2 regions of the Pseudomonas sp. GW823-FHT05G12 genome follow, and region 2 is predicted to be linked to the other one. Evidence: predicted binding sites of a transcription regulator. Region 2 holds the regulator's gene; the other holds the start of a gene.
What was found. The regulator FliA, encoded in region 2, starts transcription of late flagellar genes. The targets are predictions, from matches to a motif close to CTAAAGTTTNNNNNNNNNNNGCCGNTAA.

Region 1 (8,575 bases), 2.6 Mb from region 2:
GGCGGGGCCACCGCGTTGCTGCCGGTATTTGCCAAAGACATCCTGCTGACCGGGCCGATGGGCCTTGGCCTGTTGCGCTCCGCGCCAGCGGTGGGGGCGTTGCTGATGTCGCTCTGGCTGGCGCGCTTCCCGTTCCAGCGCAACGTCGGGCGGACGATGTTCACTGCGGTCGGGGTGTTCGGCGTGGCGACCATCGCCTTCGGCCTGTCGACCTCGTTCTGGTTCTCGCTGGCGGTACTGGTGGTACTGGGTGCGGCAGACATGATCAGCATGGTCATTCGCAGCTCGTTCGTGCAGCTGGAGACACCGGATGAAATGCGTGGGCGGGTGAGCGCAGTGAACGGCCTGTTCATCGGTGCCTCGAACCAGCTCGGTGAGTTCGAATCGGGGGTGACCGCGCACTGGTTTGGTACAGTGCCGGCGGTAGTGCTGGGCGGGGTGGGCACCTTGGTGGTGACCGGGGTGTGGATAAAACTGTTCCCTACCCTGGCCAAGCGGGATCGGTTGCATAACGGGTGATGGGTCACCTGTGCCCGCCGCTTCGCGGGCAAGCCCGCGCCTACAGGGGGCGTACCCCGCGCAGGGCCAGAAAAACCCATTCCCCAACGGCCATAGGCCCCCGCCATGCATGCTGGTATGATGCGCGGCTTTTTTCCTCCCCACACAAAACCACAGCATCCGGTACGGTCTGTGCTTTGCTGATGGGGTCGATACATTCATGGCGCCGGGGGCGCCTTGGGGAGCGGGCATGCTGGAAAGGCTGTTTCAACTAAGAGCACACAACACCAACGTGCGCACCGAGATTCTCGCGGGCGTCACCACCTTCCTGGCCATGGCCTACATCCTGTTCGTCAATCCGAGCATCCTCGGCGAGACCGGCATGGACAAGGGCGCGATCTTCGTCGCCACCTGCCTGGCAGCCGCCATCGGCTCCGCCACCATGGGCCTGATTGCCAACTACCCGATCGCCCTGTCACCGGGCATGGGCCTGAACGCGTTCTTCACCTACACCGTAGTGCTGCACATGGGCCACACCTGGCAGGTGGCACTGGGTGCCGTGTTCCTGTCAGCAGTGATGTTCTTCCTGCTGTCGATCTTCCGCATCCGCGAGTGGATCGTGAACAGCATTCCGCTGCCGCTGCGTTCGGCGATTGCCGCCGGCATCGGCCTGTTCCTGGCATTGATCGCCCTGCATAACGCCGGCATCGTCGTCGATAACCCAGCCACTTTGGTGGGCATGGGCGACCTCAAGCAGCCTTCGGTGATTCTCGCCACACTGGGCTTCTTCCTGATCGTCGGCCTTGAGTCGCTGAAAGTTCGCGGCGCGGTGCTGATCGGCATCCTGGCCGTCACCGTCGCATCGATCGCCATGGGCGTCACGCCGTTCGGCGGGATCGTGTCGATGCCACCTTCATTGGCACCCACCTTCCTGCAGCTGGACATCGCCGGTGCCCTCGACGTGGGCCTGATCAGCGTGATCTTCGCGTTCCTGTTCGTCGACCTGTTCGACAACTCCGGTACCCTGATCGCCGTGGCCAAGCGCGCCGGCCTGATGGGCAAGGACGGCCACATGCCGAAGATGGGCCGCGCCCTGATCGCCGACAGCACCGCCGCCATGGCCGGCTCCCTGCTGGGCACCTCGACCACCACCAGCTATATCGAGTCCGCTGCGGGCGTGAGCGCCGGTGGCCGCACCGGCCTGACGGCCATCGTGGTTGCTGTGCTGTTCCTGCTGGCGCTGTTCTTCGCCCCACTGGCCGGTAGCGTGCCCGCCTTCGCCACCGCTCCAGCGCTGCTGTTCGTCGCGGTACTGATGGCCTCGGGCCTGGCGGAAATAAACTGGGACGACGTCACCGAAGCCGCACCGGTGGTGGTAACTGCCTTGGCCATGCCGCTGACTTACTCGATCGCCAATGGCATCGCCTTCGGCTTCATCGCCTGGACCGCCGTCAAACTGATTTCCGGCCGCCGTCGCGACCTGAACCCGGCCCTGGTGATCCTTTCCATCCTGTTCGTCATCAAGCTAGGCTGGTTCAACGCATGAGTGCTGCTTTCGACCCCTCCTCCTACGCCACCCAGCTGGATGCCAAAGTGGCCCGGCTGCGCGAGCTGCTGGCACCGTTCGGCGCGCCGGAACCGGCTGTTTTCGACTCACCGCGCGAGCATTACCGCCTGCGCGCCGAGTTCCGCCTGTGGCGCGAGGATGGCCAGCGCCACTACGCCATGTTCGCCCCGGGCGAGAAGCACAAGGCAATCCTGATCGACGATTTCCCCATTGCCAGCGAACGCATCAACGCGTTGATGCCACGCCTGAAGGCAGCCTGGCAGGCCAGCGAAGAACTGGGCAACCGCCTGTTCCAGGTGGAGTTCCTCACCACCCTGGCTGGCGATGCGATGATCACGATGTGCTATCACCGCCCGCTGGACGAGGCCTGGGAAGTGGAAGCACGGCAACTGGCTGAAGCGCTGGGGGTGAGCGTCATCGGCCGCTCCAAGGGCAAACGCCTGGTTATCGGCCGCGACTACGCAGTGGAAAAACTCGATGTGGCTGGCCGCGTGTTCAGTTACCGCCAGCCGGAGGGTGCGTTCACCCAGCCCAACGGCGCAGTGAACCAGAAGATGCTCAGCTGGGCCTTCGAGGCCATTGGCGAGCGTGAGGATGACCTGCTGGAGCTGTATTGCGGCAACGGTAACTTCACCCTGCCGCTGGCCACGCGCGTACGCCAGGTGCTGGCCACCGAAATCAGCAAGACGTCGGTCAATGCCGCACTGAGCAACCTTGACGAAAACGCTGTGGATAACGTGCGGCTGGTACGTTTGTCGGCAGAGGAGCTGACCCAGGCACTGAATGAAGTGCGGCCGTTCCGGCGCCTGGAAGGCATCGACCTGAAGAGTTATCAGTTCGGTACAGTGTTCGTCGACCCACCGCGTGCGGGGATGGACCCGGATACCTGCGAGCTGACCCGTCGTTTCGAGCGCATTCTGTACATCTCGTGCAACCCGGAAACGCTGGCAGCGAACATTGCCCAGTTGCAGGACACCCACCGCATCGAGCGCTGTGCATTGTTTGACCAGTTCCCGTATACCCACCATATGGAGAGTGGGGTTCTGCTGGTTCGGCGCTGATCGTTGTATCGCCGGGGCTGCTTTGCAGCCCATTCGCGGGCAAGCCCGCTCCCACATTGATCGGCGTCGGTGTACGCAGATCGTTGTAGGAGCGGGCTTGCCCGCGAATGGGCCGCATAGCGGCCCCAAGCTTCACCTCAGAAGTCGAAGAAAACGGTCTCCCCTTCCCCCTGAATACGGATATCAAAGCGGTACGCCGTCTTCCCATCCACTTCACAACGCTTGGCAATCAAGGTTTCACGCCGCTGCGGCTGCTCGATCAGGTTGAGCACCGGGCACTTGGCGTTGGCCTGGGCCTCATCATCGAAATACAGGCGCGTGTGCAGGTGGATGTTGATGCCACGGGCAAACAGGCTGATGTTGATGTGCGGCGCCATCGGCACGCCAGCAGCGTTGTTCACCACACCCGGCTTGACCGTTTGCAGCGTCCACTCACCGGCATCGAAGGTGGTAGCCGTGCGGCCAAAGCTGTTGAAGGCGTTTTCCAGGTTGTAGGCATCCTGGTACTCACCGTTGGCGTCGGCCTGCCACACTTCCAGGAACGAGTCGCGCACCAGGTGGCCGTTTCCGTCGTATACGTGGCCGATCAGCAGAATGTGCTCGCCCGGGGCGTCTGGCTTGGCCAGGCAGTTCCAGATTTCCTGGTCGCGGGTCGGGTTGCCGGCGGCTTCCAGGGCCAGGCCGATGTGCACGTAGGGGCCGGCAGTCTGCGAAGGGGTTTCCGGCAGCAGTTCGATTGGCATGGCGGGGTCCTCAGCAGTTTTCGAAGTGGGTCTTGCGCTGGCCGCGCAGCACGATGTCGAAGCGGTAGGCCAGGCAGTCCATCGGGTTGGCGTTGCTCATGTCGAGCTTGGCGATCAACTGCTGCACGGCTTGCGGGTTGGCGATCGACTTGACGATCGGGCACATCGGGATCAGCGGGTCACCTTCGAAGTACAACTGGGTGATCAGCTTGGTGGCGATCGATGGGCCGCTGATGGCGAAGTGGATATGCGCCGGGCGCCAGTCGTTCGGGCCGTTGCGCCATGGGTACGGGCCCGGCTTGATGGTGCGGAAGCTGTAGTAGCCGTCACGGTCGGTCAGGCACCGGCCAACACCACCGAAGTTCGGGTCCAGCGGCGCCAGGTAGCGGTCGTTCTTGTGGCGATAGCGGCCGCCGGCGTTGGCTTGCCACATCTCCACCAGAGTGTTCGGCACAGGCTTGCCGTACTGGTCGACGACACGGCCGGCGACGATGATGCGCTCGCCAATGGGCAGGCCACCGTTATTGAAGTTCAGCAGCAGGTCATGGTCGTGGGCGCCGAAGCCCAGATGGGAAAAGTCCGGACCAGTGGTTTCGCTGATCGACTGCGGAATGCTGACCAGTGCCTGGCGCGGCGAGCGGGCAACGGAGGTCTTGTAGTCAGGCGTAAGGGCTTTAGGGTGCCAGTTGCGATCACGGATCACGAAGCGGCTGTTGTCCTGGGCGGGCATGCCGGTTTCCTCTCTTGGAATTGTGAGAACGCCTGGGCGTGGCAGGCGGACTTGCAGTTTCGGGCAGGTCGCGCGCGATGAATATTGAAATCGACCACCTCATACATAACCAAATGGTTATGGCTTAACACCTTTGCCTGACACCTGCCGCTTTCCTGAACTAATCTTTGACTTCTTGTTTCACGCTCGGGAGAGCATTCATGGAATGGCGAAAAGGCCGACGCAGCGACAACGTGGTCGATGCTCGGGGCGAAGGTGGCGGTGGCGGCATGCGCTTCGGCGGCGGCAAGGGGCTGGGGCTCGGGGCGATTCTGCTGATCGTCGGCATCGGCTGGCTCACCGGGCAGGACCCACTGCAGATTCTTGGCCAGCTCACCGGCCAGCTGGAGCAACAGCAAACGGCCCCCAGTGGTACAAGCGCCAAGGCCCCCCCGGCCAACGACCAGCAGGCCGAGTTCGTCGCCTCGATTCTGGGCGACACCGAGGACACCTGGAAAGCCCTGTTCGCCCAGGCCGGCAAACAATACCGTGACCCCAAACTGGTCCTGTTCAGTGGCCAGGTCAATTCGGCCTGTGGTTTTGCCTCGGCAGCGGTAGGGCCGTTCTATTGCCCGGCGGACCAGCGGGTGTACCTGGACATGTCGTTCTTCCGCGAAATGGAAACCCGCTTCGCTGCAGCGGGCGACTTCGCCCAGGCCTACGTAATAGCTCACGAAATCGGTCACCATGTGCAGACCCTGCTGGGCGTTTCGGCCAAGATCGATGCCGCACGACGCGCCGGCCAGCGCATGGAGGGCGACAACGGCCTGTTGGTGCGCCAGGAGTTGCAGGCTGACTGCCTGGCCGGGGTATGGGCCTACCAGGCGCAGAAACGCCTGAACTGGCTGGAGCCAGGCGATGTCGAGGAAGCGCTGAATGCGGCCAATGCCATTGGCGACGACCGCCTGCAGCAGCAAGGCCGCGGCCGCGTAGTGCCGGACTCGTTCACCCATGGTACTTCCGCGCAGCGGGTGCGTTGGTTCAAGATCGGGTTTGCCGAAGGTGAAGTGAACCGCTGCGACACCTTCAGCGCACGCACCCTCTGATCCCGGGCCCAACAGGGACCAAGTGAGACCATCTGCTGATATTTTGCTGAAAAAGCGTTTCAGCTTCCCCAATCACGGCCGATAACACCTGCACGAATCAGCGGGCATCCAGAACAACAACGCCTGGCGATCGAAGATCAAGAGAGCGAAATCAACTTCTGGAGAGCGTGCATGAACAGCTGGTTCGCCAACATCAGCGTCAACCTTAAACTCGGCCTGGGCTTCGGCCTGGTGCTGGTCCTCACTGGCCTGCTGGCCCTCACCGGCTGGACCAGCCTGGGCAGCCTGATCGACCGTAGCAACTGGATGGGCGATATTGGCCAGTTGAACAAGGACCTCACCGATCTGCGCATTGCGCGCCTGCAGTACATGATCGCCAACGGCGACGATACCGCCGCCGCCAACACCCTGGCCAAGCTGGACGCATTCAGCAAGCAGCAGGCCTACCTGGCCTCCACCTTCAAAAGCCCGGAGAACGTCAAGCTGCTGGGTGAGCTGGGCGATACCATCAGTGCCTACAAGCTGTCGCTGAACAAGATGCGCCAGGGCTACGACGCCACCCGCGCAGCGCGCGTTTCCATGGACAGCTCGGCCATCCGCGCCGACCAGGCCATGGATGCGCTCAGCCAGGAGGTGATGGCTCGCCCCGAGGCTGACAGCGTGCGCCTGGCCCAGTACCGGCTGATCAGCAAGGCCCGCCAGCAACTGCTGCAGGTACGCATCGATGTGCGTGGCTACATCGCCGACAACAGCAGCGCCAACGAGCAGGCCGCCTTGCGCCAGCTGGATGCAGCACTGGCCGATACCGACAACCTCAAGCGCCAGCTGCCCAGCGAAGATGCGCGCCTGCAACAGTTCGAAAACGCAGTACTGGCCTATCGTGACGCCGTACGCCAGTTCCGCGACGCGGTTGCCAACATCACCACCTCGCGTGCCGAAATGACCGTGCAGGGTGCCGACATCGTCAAGCGCAGCGACGCGTTGTACCAGATCCAGCTGGAGCGCCGTGACATCGAGAGCACCCAGGCCCGCAGCCTGCAGGCCATCGCCACACTGCTGGCGCTGCTGGTCGGCGTGCTGGCGGCGGTGCTGATCACCCGCCAGATCACGCGCCCGTTGCAAGACACCCTGGTGGCCGTGGAAAAAATCGCCAGTGGCGACCTTACCCAGCACATGCGCGTCACCCGCCGTGACGAACTGGGCGTGCTGCAGCAAGGCATCGCGCGCATGGGCACCACCCTGCGCGAGCTGATCAGCGGCATCCGCGATGGCGTCACCCAGATTGCCAGCGCCGCCGAAGAACTGTCGGCAGTCACCGAACAGACCAGCGCGGGAGCCAACAGCCAGAAAGTCGAGACCGACCAGGTGGCCACCGCCATGCACGAAATGGCCGCTACCGTTCAGGAAGTGGCGCGCAATGCCGAGCAGGCCTCACATGCAGCCACCGGAGCCGATGACGAAGCCCGTGCCGGCGACCGCGTAGTGGGCGAAGCGATCGGCCAGATCGAACGCCTGGCCGAAGACATGCACCGCTCCACCGAGGCCATGAACCTGCTGCAGCAGGAAAGCCAGAAAATTGGTAGCGTGATGGACGTGATCAAGTCGGTGGCCGAACAGACCAACCTGCTGGCGCTCAACGCAGCGATCGAGGCGGCGCGTGCCGGCGAGGCAGGCCGTGGCTTTGCCGTGGTTGCCGACGAAGTGCGCGGCCTGGCCCAACGCACGCAGAAGTCTACCGAAGAGATCGAAGAGCTGATTGCCAGCCTGCAGCACGGTACCCAGCAAGTGGCGAATGCCATGCAGGGCAGCCGTGCCCTGACCGACAGCAGCGTCGAACTGGCGCGAAAGGCCGGGTCATCGCTGGAGAGCATCACCAGTACGGTATCGAGCATCCAGTCGATGAACCAGCAGATTGCTGCGGCGGCAGAGCAACAGAGTGCGGTGGCTGAAGAGATCAGCCGAAGCATCCTGAATGTGCGTGATGTTTCGGAGCAAACCGCAGCAGCCAGTGACGAGACGGCAGCGTCGAGTGTGGAGCTGGCGCGGTTGGGTGGGCAGTTGCAGACACTGGTCAGCCAGTTCCGCGTCTGACCGTTGGCACCTGGGGCCGCTTTGCGGCCCTTTCGCGATTCAAGGCCGCACCCCACATTGATCGACGTACGCAGGTCCTCGTGGGAGCGGCCTTGTGTCGCGATAGGAGGGCAAAGCCCTCCCGGCGTTCTGACAGGTACTACTTGACGATCATCCCCACCCCACGCCCACGTGGGTCGGAAGCGGTCTCAAGCTTCGCCCCATCGACGCGGATCGCCTGGATGTCGCCCATCTCCCAGCCCTGGTCCTCCAGCACATAGCCCATCTTCTTCAGCTCATCAGCTACCGGCCCGGTCAGTGGCGCATAGCTGTCGAAGTAGATGGTGTCCTTGGGCAGCAACTGATGGTGCACGCGCTGCGCCGCCACCGCCTTGTCCAGCGGCATGCCGTAGTCGTACAGGTTGTTCATCACCTGGAAGATCGAGGTAAAGATCCGTGAACCACCCGGGGTACCGATAACCAGCTCGACCTTGCCATCGCGGGTCATCAGGCTGGGGCTCATCGACGACAGCATGCGCTTGCCCGGTTCGATCGCGTTGGCATCACCGCCGACCACGCCAAAGGCGTTCGCCGCCCCCGGCTTGGCGCTGAAATCATCCATCTCGTCGTTGAGCAAGAAACCGGCGCCCTTCACCACCACACCACTGCCGTAGTCGAGGTTGAGGGTGTAGGTATTGCTGACCGCGTTGCCCTGCTTGTCGACGATCGAGAAATGCGTGGTCTGGTGCGGTTCAAGGCCCGGCTTGACCTTGTCGGTGTCGGAAATGGCCTTCGGGTTGACCTGAGCTGCGCGCTTGGCC
Region 2 (8,575 bases):
GGCCCTGACTGAATTGCTCAAGGCGCTGGCCAAGTTCTTCGTGATTCTGGTGGTGGCGGTGGTGGTGCTCTCCGGTGATCGCCAGGCCTTGCTGTCGATTGCCAATGAGCCGCTGGAGCAGGCGATCATCCATAGCTTGCAGGTGGTGGGCTGGAGTGCCTTGTGGATGTCAGCCGGGCTGTTGCTGATTGCCGCGGCAGATGTGCCGTTCCAGCTGTACCAGACGCACAAGAAAATGAAGATGACCAAGCAGGAAGTGCGCGACGAGTACAAGGACAGCGAGGGCAAGCCCGAAGTCAAGCAACGTATTCGCCAACTGCAGCGCGAGGTGTCGCAGCGGCGCATGATGGCGGCGGTGCCGGATGCAGACGTGATCATCACCAACCCGACGCATTATGCGGTGGCTTTGCAATACGACCCGGAGAAAGGCGGTGCGGCGCCGTTGCTGCTGGCCAAGGGTAGCGATTTCATGGCGTTGAAGATTCGTGAAATTGGCGTGGAGCACAACATCCAGATCCTCGAATCGCCGGCGCTGGCGCGGGCGATTTATTACTCCACCGAACTTGAGCAGGAGATCCCGGCGGGGCTGTACCTGGCGGTGGCGCAGGTGCTTGCGTATGTGTTCCAGATTCGCCAATACCGCGCCGGCAAGGGCAAGCGCCCAGAGCCGCTGAAGGACGACCTGCCGATCCCGCCGGACCTGCGCCGCGACAGTTGATCTTGTGTCACGGCTTCTGGCTCTTTCGCGGGTAAACCCGCTCCTACCACGGTGGTGGGCACATGTCGGCGGTTGGCGCGCTGTAGGAGCGGGTTCACCCGCGAAAGGGCCGGGCCTGCTGGCCAATCTCCACCCGCCGTTCACCGTTGCCGCCGCTACCGTATTCGCGGGTAAACCCGCTCCTACACCTGATCGGGGATGGACACACATCGGTGATTGGGCGCGGGCCGTCGTGTAGGAGCGGGTTTACCCGCGAAAGGGCCGGTACCAGCAACATAAATCCTTCGCCGAGCAAAGTTGGAAAGCTTCTTGCAAAGCCACGCCCAGGCGCCCCCTGGGCGTCAAAGTTTTGCATCAAGAGGACTCGCGGTGGATCGCACTCAGTTAATCAGCAACGCCCGCAACAACCTGGCCGGGCTCGGCCGGGGCAACCTGGGTGTGCCGCTGTTGCTGCTGGTGATGTTGGCAATGATGATGTTGCCGATACCGCCGTTCCTGCTCGACGTGTTCTTCACCTTCAACATCGCCCTGTCGATCGTGGTGCTGCTGGTCTGTGTATACGCCTTGCGCCCGCTCGACTTTGCCGCGTTCCCGACCATCCTGCTGGTGGCCACGTTGTTGCGCCTGGCCCTGAACGTCGCGTCCACCCGTGTGGTCATGCTGCATGGCCAGGAGGGCCATGGCGCTGCCGGTAAAGTGATCCAGGCCTTCGGTGAGGTGGTGATCGGCGGTAACTACGTGGTCGGTGCCGTGGTATTCGCCATCCTAATGATCATCAACTTCGTGGTGGTGACCAAGGGTGCCGGGCGTATCTCGGAAGTGAGTGCGCGTTTCACCCTCGACGCCATGCCTGGCAAGCAGATGGCCATCGACGCCGACCTCAATGCCGGCCTGATCGACCAGGCCCAGGCCAAGCACCGCCGTGCCGAGGTGGCGCAGGAGGCCGAGTTCTACGGTTCGATGGACGGTGCCAGCAAGTTCGTGCGCGGCGACGCCATCGCCGGCTTGCTGATCCTGTTCATCAACCTGATCGGTGGCATGCTCATCGGCATGCTGCAGCACAATATGTCGTTCAGCGAGGCCGGCAAGGTCTATGCCCTGCTGACCATCGGTGACGGTTTGGTGGCGCAATTGCCATCACTGCTGCTGTCCACCGCCGCCGCGATCATGGTCACCCGTGCTTCAGGCTCTGAAGACATGGGCAAGCTGATCAACCGGCAGATGTTCGATTCGCCCAAGGCGCTGGCGGTGTCGGCGGGGCTGATGATCGTCATGGGCCTGGTGCCGGGCATGCCGCACATTGCCTTCCTCAGCCTTGGCCTGATGGCGGCCGGCGGCGCCTACCTGGTGTGGAAGAAGCAGCAGCAGGCCAAGGTCAAAGCCCAGCAAGAGGCGCAGCGCCAGCAGGACCTGCTGCCCTCGCCTCAGCGCGCGCTGGAAACCAAGGAGCTGGGTTGGGACGACGTCACCCCTATCGACATGATCGGCCTGGAGGTCGGCTATCGGCTGATCCCGCTGGTCGATCGCAACCAGGGCGGCCAGTTGCTGGCGCGGATCAAGGGCGTGCGCAAGAAGCTGTCGCAGGACCTGGGCTTCCTGATGCCCACCGTGCACATTCGTGACAACCTCGACCTGCAACCCAGCGCGTACCGCCTGACCCTGATGGGGGTGATTCTGGCCGAGGCGGAGATCTATCCGGACCGCGAACTGGCGATCAACCCTGGGCAGGTGTTTGGCACCCTCAACGGTATTGCCGCGCGCGACCCGGCGTTTGGCCTGGAGGCGGTGTGGATCGACGTCGGCCAGCGCTCACAGGCGCAGTCGCTGGGTTACACCGTGGTCGATGCCAGCACCGTGGTGGCCACCCACCTCAACCAGATCCTGCAGAAGCACTGCCACGAGCTGATCGGCCACGAAGAGGTTCAGCAGCTGCTGCAGGTGCTGGCCAAGGCATCGCCTAAACTTGCAGAAGAGCTGGTCCCGGGCGTCATTTCCTTGTCGGGGCTGCTCAAGGTGCTGCAAGCCCTGTTGTCGGAACAGGTGCCAGTGCGCGATATTCGCAGTATTGCCGAGGCCATCGCGAACAACGCGGGCAAGAGTCAAGATACCGCCGCGCTGGTGGCGGTGGTGCGCGTCGGATTGTGTCGCGCCATCGTGCAAAGCATTGTCGGCGTTGAGTCGGAGCTACCAGTGATTACCCTGGAGCCAAGGTTGGAACAGATTTTGCTGAATAGTCTGCAAAGGGCCGGGCAGGGTCAGGAAGACGGTGTTCTTCTGGAACCTAGCATGGCCGAGAAGCTGCAACGTTCGCTGATCGAGGCGGCCCAGCGCCAGGAAATGCAGGGTCAGCCGGCCATTCTGCTGGTCGCCGGCCCGATCCGCGCTATGTTGTCGCGTTTCGGTCGCCTGGCTGTACCGAATTTGCATGTTCTGGCGTATCAGGAAATACCTGACAACAAGCAAGTCACCATCGTTGCCACCGTGGGCCCTAACGGCTGAGGTAGGGGATAATGCAAGTTAAGCGATTTTTCGCCGCCGATATGCGTCAGGCCATGAAACTGGTCCGTGACGAGCTGGGCGCCGATGCCGCGATCATTGGCAACCGCCGCATTGCCGGTGGTGTCGAGCTGACGGCCGCGCTGGACTACAAGCTGTCCGCCCTGGCCCCGCGTGTGCCCAACGCCGAGCTGGAAGAAGAGCTGCGCAAGACCCATACGCGCATTGCCACTGCCCAGGCCGAGCTGGACCAGCGCCAGGACAGCAGCGACAACAACCGCCAATTGTTCGCCGGGCAATCTTTGACCGCTGCCGAACCGTTGATCGAGCCGCACGTCGAGGCCCCGGAGGCCGCCGCCGTACCGGCTGCTGCGCCGGTTGACCCACGCCTGTTCGATGCCATGCGCTCCGAGCTGTCGGGCCTGCGCGAGCTGCTGGAAGTGCAACTCGGCTCGCTGGCCTGGAATCAGCTGCAGGGCAGCAAGCCGCAGCAGGCCAACCTTTGGCGCCGCCTGCAGCGTATTGGCCTGTCCGGGCCGATCGCCCGCGAGCTGCTGGACCTGACCGCCGAGATCGAAGAGCCGCGCCAGGCCTGGCGCATGCTGCTGGCTCACTTGGCGCGGATGATCGAAGTGCCTGAAATCGAGCCGATCGAAGAGGGCGGGGTGATTGCCATGGTCGGCCCGGCGGGCATGGGCAAGACCACCACCCTGGCCAAGCTGGCCGCGCGCTACGTGCTCAAGTACGGCGCGCAGAACCTGGCGCTGGTGAGCATGGACAGCTTCCGTATCGGCGCCCAGGAGCAGCTCAAGACCCTGGGCCGCATCCTCAACGTGCCGGTGACTTACGTCGACCCGGGCCAGTCGCTGGCAGCAGCGCTGGAACCACTGCTGCGCAAGCGCGTGGTGCTGATCGATACTGCCGGCCTGCAAGCCAGCGACCCTGCGCTGCGCATGCAACTGGAAACCTTGGCCGGGCGTGGCATTGCCGCGAAGAACTACCTGGTGCTGGCCACCACCAGCCAGAAGCAGGTGCTGACCGCCGCCTACCACAGCTACAAGCGCTGTGGCCTGGCCGGCTGCATCCTGACCAAACTCGATGAAACGGCGAGCCTTGGCGATGTGTTGAGCCTTGCCATCAGTCATGAACTGCCAGTGGCCTATCTTACCGATGGCCCACGCATTCCTGACGACCTGCACCTGCCGCGGGGCCACCAGTTGGTCACGCGGGCGGTGAATGTGCAGCAGCAGGACGAGCCCAGCGAAGAGGCCATGGCCGACATGTTCGCTGATCTCTATCACAACCCACGGCGAGCGGGTTGACCATGAAGCGTGTGCAAAGTCGCTATGCCAAGGGGCACGCAGAATTGCCCTACGTGTGGCCTGAGTCCCAGCGAGACAAGGTAAAGAACAGACATGGGTAGCATGCATCCCGTACAGGTGATCGCCGTGACCGGTGGCAAAGGTGGCGTCGGCAAGACTAACGTTTCAGTGAACTTGTCCCTGGCGCTGGCCGAGCTTGGCCGCAGGGTCATGCTGCTGGACGCCGACCTGGGCCTGGCCAATGTCGACGTGTTGCTGGGCCTTACCCCCAAACGTACCCTCGCCGATGTGATTGAAGGGCGTTGCGAGCTGCGTGACGTGATGCTGCAGGGCCCCGGCGGTGTGCGTATCGTACCGGCAGCCTCGGGCACCCAGAGCATGGTGCATCTGGCCCCGGCCCAGCATGCCGGGTTGATCCAGGCGTTCAGCGAGATCGGCGACAACCTCGATGTGTTGGTGATCGATACCGCTGCGGGTATCGGTGACTCGGTGGTCAGCTTCGTTCGCGCCGCCCAGGAAGTGCTGCTGGTGGTGTGTGATGAACCTACCTCGATTACCGACGCCTACGCGTTGATCAAGCTGCTCAATCGCGACTATGGCATGAACCGTTTCCGTGTTTTGGCCAACATGGCGCAGAGCCCGCAGGAAGGGCGCAACCTGTTTGCCAAGCTGACCAAGGTCACCGACCGCTTCCTTGACGTTGCCCTGCAGTACGTGGGGGCTGTGCCGTACGACGAGTGCGTGCGCAAGGCGGTGCAGAAGCAGCGTGCCGTCTACGAAGCCTTCCCTCGCTCCAAGTGCGCGCTGGCCTTCAAGGCGATTGCCCAGAAGGTCGACAGCTGGCCGCTGCCGGCCAATCCGCGCGGCCATCTGGAGTTCTTTGTCGAGCGCTTGGTGCAACCCACCAGCGCGGGACCCGTACTATGAACGCCAGCGGCTTCAAGATGTACAGCCGGGCGGCGAAGGACGCCCAGTACGAGCTGATCGAACGCTACGCGCCGCTGGTCAAGCGCATCGCCTACCACCTGTTGGCGCGCTTGCCGGCCAATGTGCAAGTCGAGGACCTGATCCAGGCCGGCATGATTGGCCTGCTGGAAGTGGCCAACAAATACGACGCCAGCAAGGGCGCCAGCTTTGAGACCTACGCCGGCATCCGCATCCGCGGGGCCATGCTGGACGAAGTGCGCAAAGGCGATTGGGCGCCGCGTTCGGTACACCGCAACACCCGTATGGTCAGTGATGCCATGCGTGCGGTTGAAGCCAGAACAGGCCGTGACGCTAAAGATCATGAAGTTGCTGCCGAACTCCAATTGAGTCTCGATGATTACTACGGGATCTTGAACGATACCCTGGGCAGCCGCCTGTTCAGCTTCGACGACCTGTTGCAGGACGGCGAGCACGAAGGGCTGCATGAGGATGGCGCCAGTGGCCAGGTCGAACCTGCGCGCGGCCTGGAGGAGGAGCGCTTCCAGGCTGCCCTGACCGAGGCTATCGCCAACCTGCCGGAGCGTGAGCGCCTGGTGCTGGCGCTGTACTACGACGAAGAGCTGAACCTCAAGGAGATCGGTGAGGTGCTGGGTGTCAGCGAGTCGCGGGTCAGCCAGTTGCACAGCCAATGTGCCGCGCGCCTGCGCAGCCGCCTGGGGGAATGGCGGGCGCGTTGAGCCCACTGTCGTTGCAGTCGTTTTCCACGTTGTACCGAATTGAATGAGTGCGTGCTCGGTAGGCCGAGCGCGTTTGAGACTGCTTGGAGGTCTAATTGGACAAGAACATGAAAATCCTCATCGTTGACGACTTTTCGACGATGCGGCGGATCATCAAGAACCTGTTGCGTGACCTGGGTTTCACCAACACCGACGAAGCCGATGACGGCACCACGGCGTTGCCGATGCTGGAAAACGGTCACTACGACTTCCTGGTGACCGACTGGAACATGCCGGGCATGTCCGGCATCGACCTGCTGCGTAAAGTGCGTGCCAGCGACAAGCTGAAAAGCATGCCGGTCTTGATGGTGACCGCTGAAGCCAAGCGCGACCAGATCATTGAAGCGGCCCAGGCCGGCGTCAATGGTTACGTGGTCAAGCCGTTCACCGCTCAGGTGCTCAAAGAGAAGATCGAGAAGATCTTCGAACGCGTCAACGGCTGAGTCACGTCAGGGGGGCGCGTCATGGATTCATCACAAACGTCTTTGGGCGAGTTCGAGTCGACCCTGAAGAAGCATGCCCAGGAGTTGGTCGAAAGCCTGGAGCGGGGCCGTTTCGGCGAGGCGGTACAGTTGATTCACGAACTGAACCAGACCCGCGACCGCGGCCTGTACCAGGAAGTCGGCAAGCTGACTCGCGAGCTGCACAGTGCCATCGTCAGTTTCCAGATCGACCCCACCATGCCGCAGGCAGAAGAGGTGTCGCAGATTACCGACGCCACCGAGCGTCTGTCGTATGTGGTCAAGCTCACCGAGGGCGCGGCCAACCGCACCATGGACCTGGTCGAGGAAAGCACACCGGTGCTCAATGAGCTGGCCAACGAGGCCAAGGCCCTGAGCACCGACTGGCAGCGCTTCATGCGCCGCGAAGTGGCTGCGCCGGAATTTCGTGATCTGGTCAAGCGAGTCGACAGTTTCCTGACGCACAGCGCCGAAGGTAACCGCAAGGTTTCCGGGCACCTCAACGACATTTTGCTGGCCCAGGACTATCAGGACCTGACCGGCCAGGTGATCAAGCGCGTCACCACACTGGTGACCGAGGTGGAAAGCAACCTGCTCAAGCTGGTGCTGATGGCCAGCCAGGTCGACCGCTTTGCCGGTATAAAACATGACCACGATCAATTGCGTGCAGAAAAAGATCGAGAAAAACATCCGACTCGGGGTGAAGGTCCGCAGATTCATGCCGATAAGCGTGAAGACGTCGTGTCCGGTCAGGACGATGTCGATGATCTGCTGTCCAGCCTTGGTTTTTAAGGAGCACGTTTGATGAGCTTCGGCGCCGATGAAGAAATCCTCCAGGATTTCCTGGTAGAGGCCGGCGAAATACTTGAGCAATTGTCCGAGCAACTGGTCGAGCTGGAAAGCCGACCTGACGATGCCGACCTGCTCAATGCGATCTTTCGCGGTTTCCACACTGTAAAAGGGGGCGCCGGCTTCCTTCAGCTGAACGAGCTGGTGGAGTGCTGCCATATCGCCGAGAACGTGTTCGACGTCCTGCGCAAAGGTGAGCGCCGTGTCGATGCGGAACTGATGGATGTGGTGCTCGAGGCACTGGATACGGTCAACAGCATGTTCGGCCAGGTGCGCGAGCGTGCCGAAGTGACACCGGCCACCCCCGCACTGCTGGCAGCGCTGTCGCGCCTGGCCGAACCTGGCGCAGCCGAAGCTGTTGCAGCGCCTGCACCGGCGCCGGTTGCCGACGTGGTGGCTGCAGCGCCGGCCGAGGCCGAGGAGCAACACCAGGACATCACTGACAGTGAGTTCGAGCAGTTGCTCGACTCGCTCGACGCGATCAAGGCGCAAGCGGCGGCCGACGAGCAGATGCAGGGCGAGACTGTCAGCGGTGCTGGTGATGAAATCACCGACGCCGAGTTCGAATCGCTGCTCGACCAGTTGCACGGCAAGGGCCAGTTCAATGCCGAGGTCGCCGCGCCGCCGGTTGCCGTCAGCAGCGAAGCGGTCAGTGATGAGATCACCGACGCCGAATTCGAATCGCTGCTCGACCAGTTGCATGGCAAGGGCACCTTCCAGGCTGGCGCCTTGCCAGCCGCCCAGGCACCAGCACCTGCCGCGCCAGACAACAGCGCAGCCAGCGATGAAATCAGCGAGCACGAGTTCGAAGCCCTGCTGGACCAGTTGCACGGCAAGGGCAAGTTTGGTGGCGATGTTGCCGCTGTAGAAGCCCCGGCTGCTGTCCAGGCGCAAGCGCCGGCTGCCGCCAAGGCCGAAAGCCCGCCAGTGACCAAGCCCGCTGCCGCGCCAGCGCCAGCGCCTTCGCCGGCCAGCAAACCTGCCGCGGCGCCTCGCGCGCCGGCCCCGGCCGCCGAAAAGCACGCC

Region 1: AC3RCM_RS23465 (methyl-accepting chemotaxis protein) is a predicted target of FliA. The motif match lies at 5,742-5,769, and genes of this name have one in related genera.

What each region holds. Positions count from the first base shown of each region.
Region 1 covers NZ_CM179501.1:5,119,170-5,127,744, forward strand. Annotated here, with positions in the region: gene AC3RCM_RS23435 (MFS transporter) at 1-519, shown strand, start outside; gene AC3RCM_RS23440 (NCS2 family permease) at 749-2,044, shown strand; gene trmA (tRNA (uridine(54)-C5)-methyltransferase TrmA) at 2,041-3,126, shown strand; gene pcaG (protocatechuate 3,4-dioxygenase subunit alpha) at 3,264-3,869, opposite strand; gene pcaH (protocatechuate 3,4-dioxygenase subunit beta) at 3,880-4,599, opposite strand; gene ypfJ (KPN_02809 family neutral zinc metallopeptidase) at 4,800-5,684, shown strand; gene AC3RCM_RS23465 (methyl-accepting chemotaxis protein) at 5,856-7,775, shown strand; gene ggt (gamma-glutamyltransferase) at 7,915-8,575, opposite strand, start outside.
Region 2 covers NZ_CM179501.1:1,736,507-1,745,081, forward strand. Annotated here, with positions in the region: gene flhB (flagellar biosynthesis protein FlhB) at 1-718, shown strand, start outside; gene flhA (flagellar biosynthesis protein FlhA) at 1,088-3,217, shown strand; gene flhF (flagellar biosynthesis GTPase FlhF) at 3,229-4,536, shown strand; gene fleN (flagellar synthesis regulator FleN) at 4,630-5,463, shown strand; gene fliA (RNA polymerase sigma factor FliA) at 5,460-6,200, shown strand; gene AC3RCM_RS08065 (chemotaxis response regulator CheY) at 6,308-6,682, shown strand; gene AC3RCM_RS08070 (protein phosphatase CheZ) at 6,704-7,492, shown strand; gene AC3RCM_RS08075 (chemotaxis protein CheA) at 7,505-8,575, shown strand, end outside.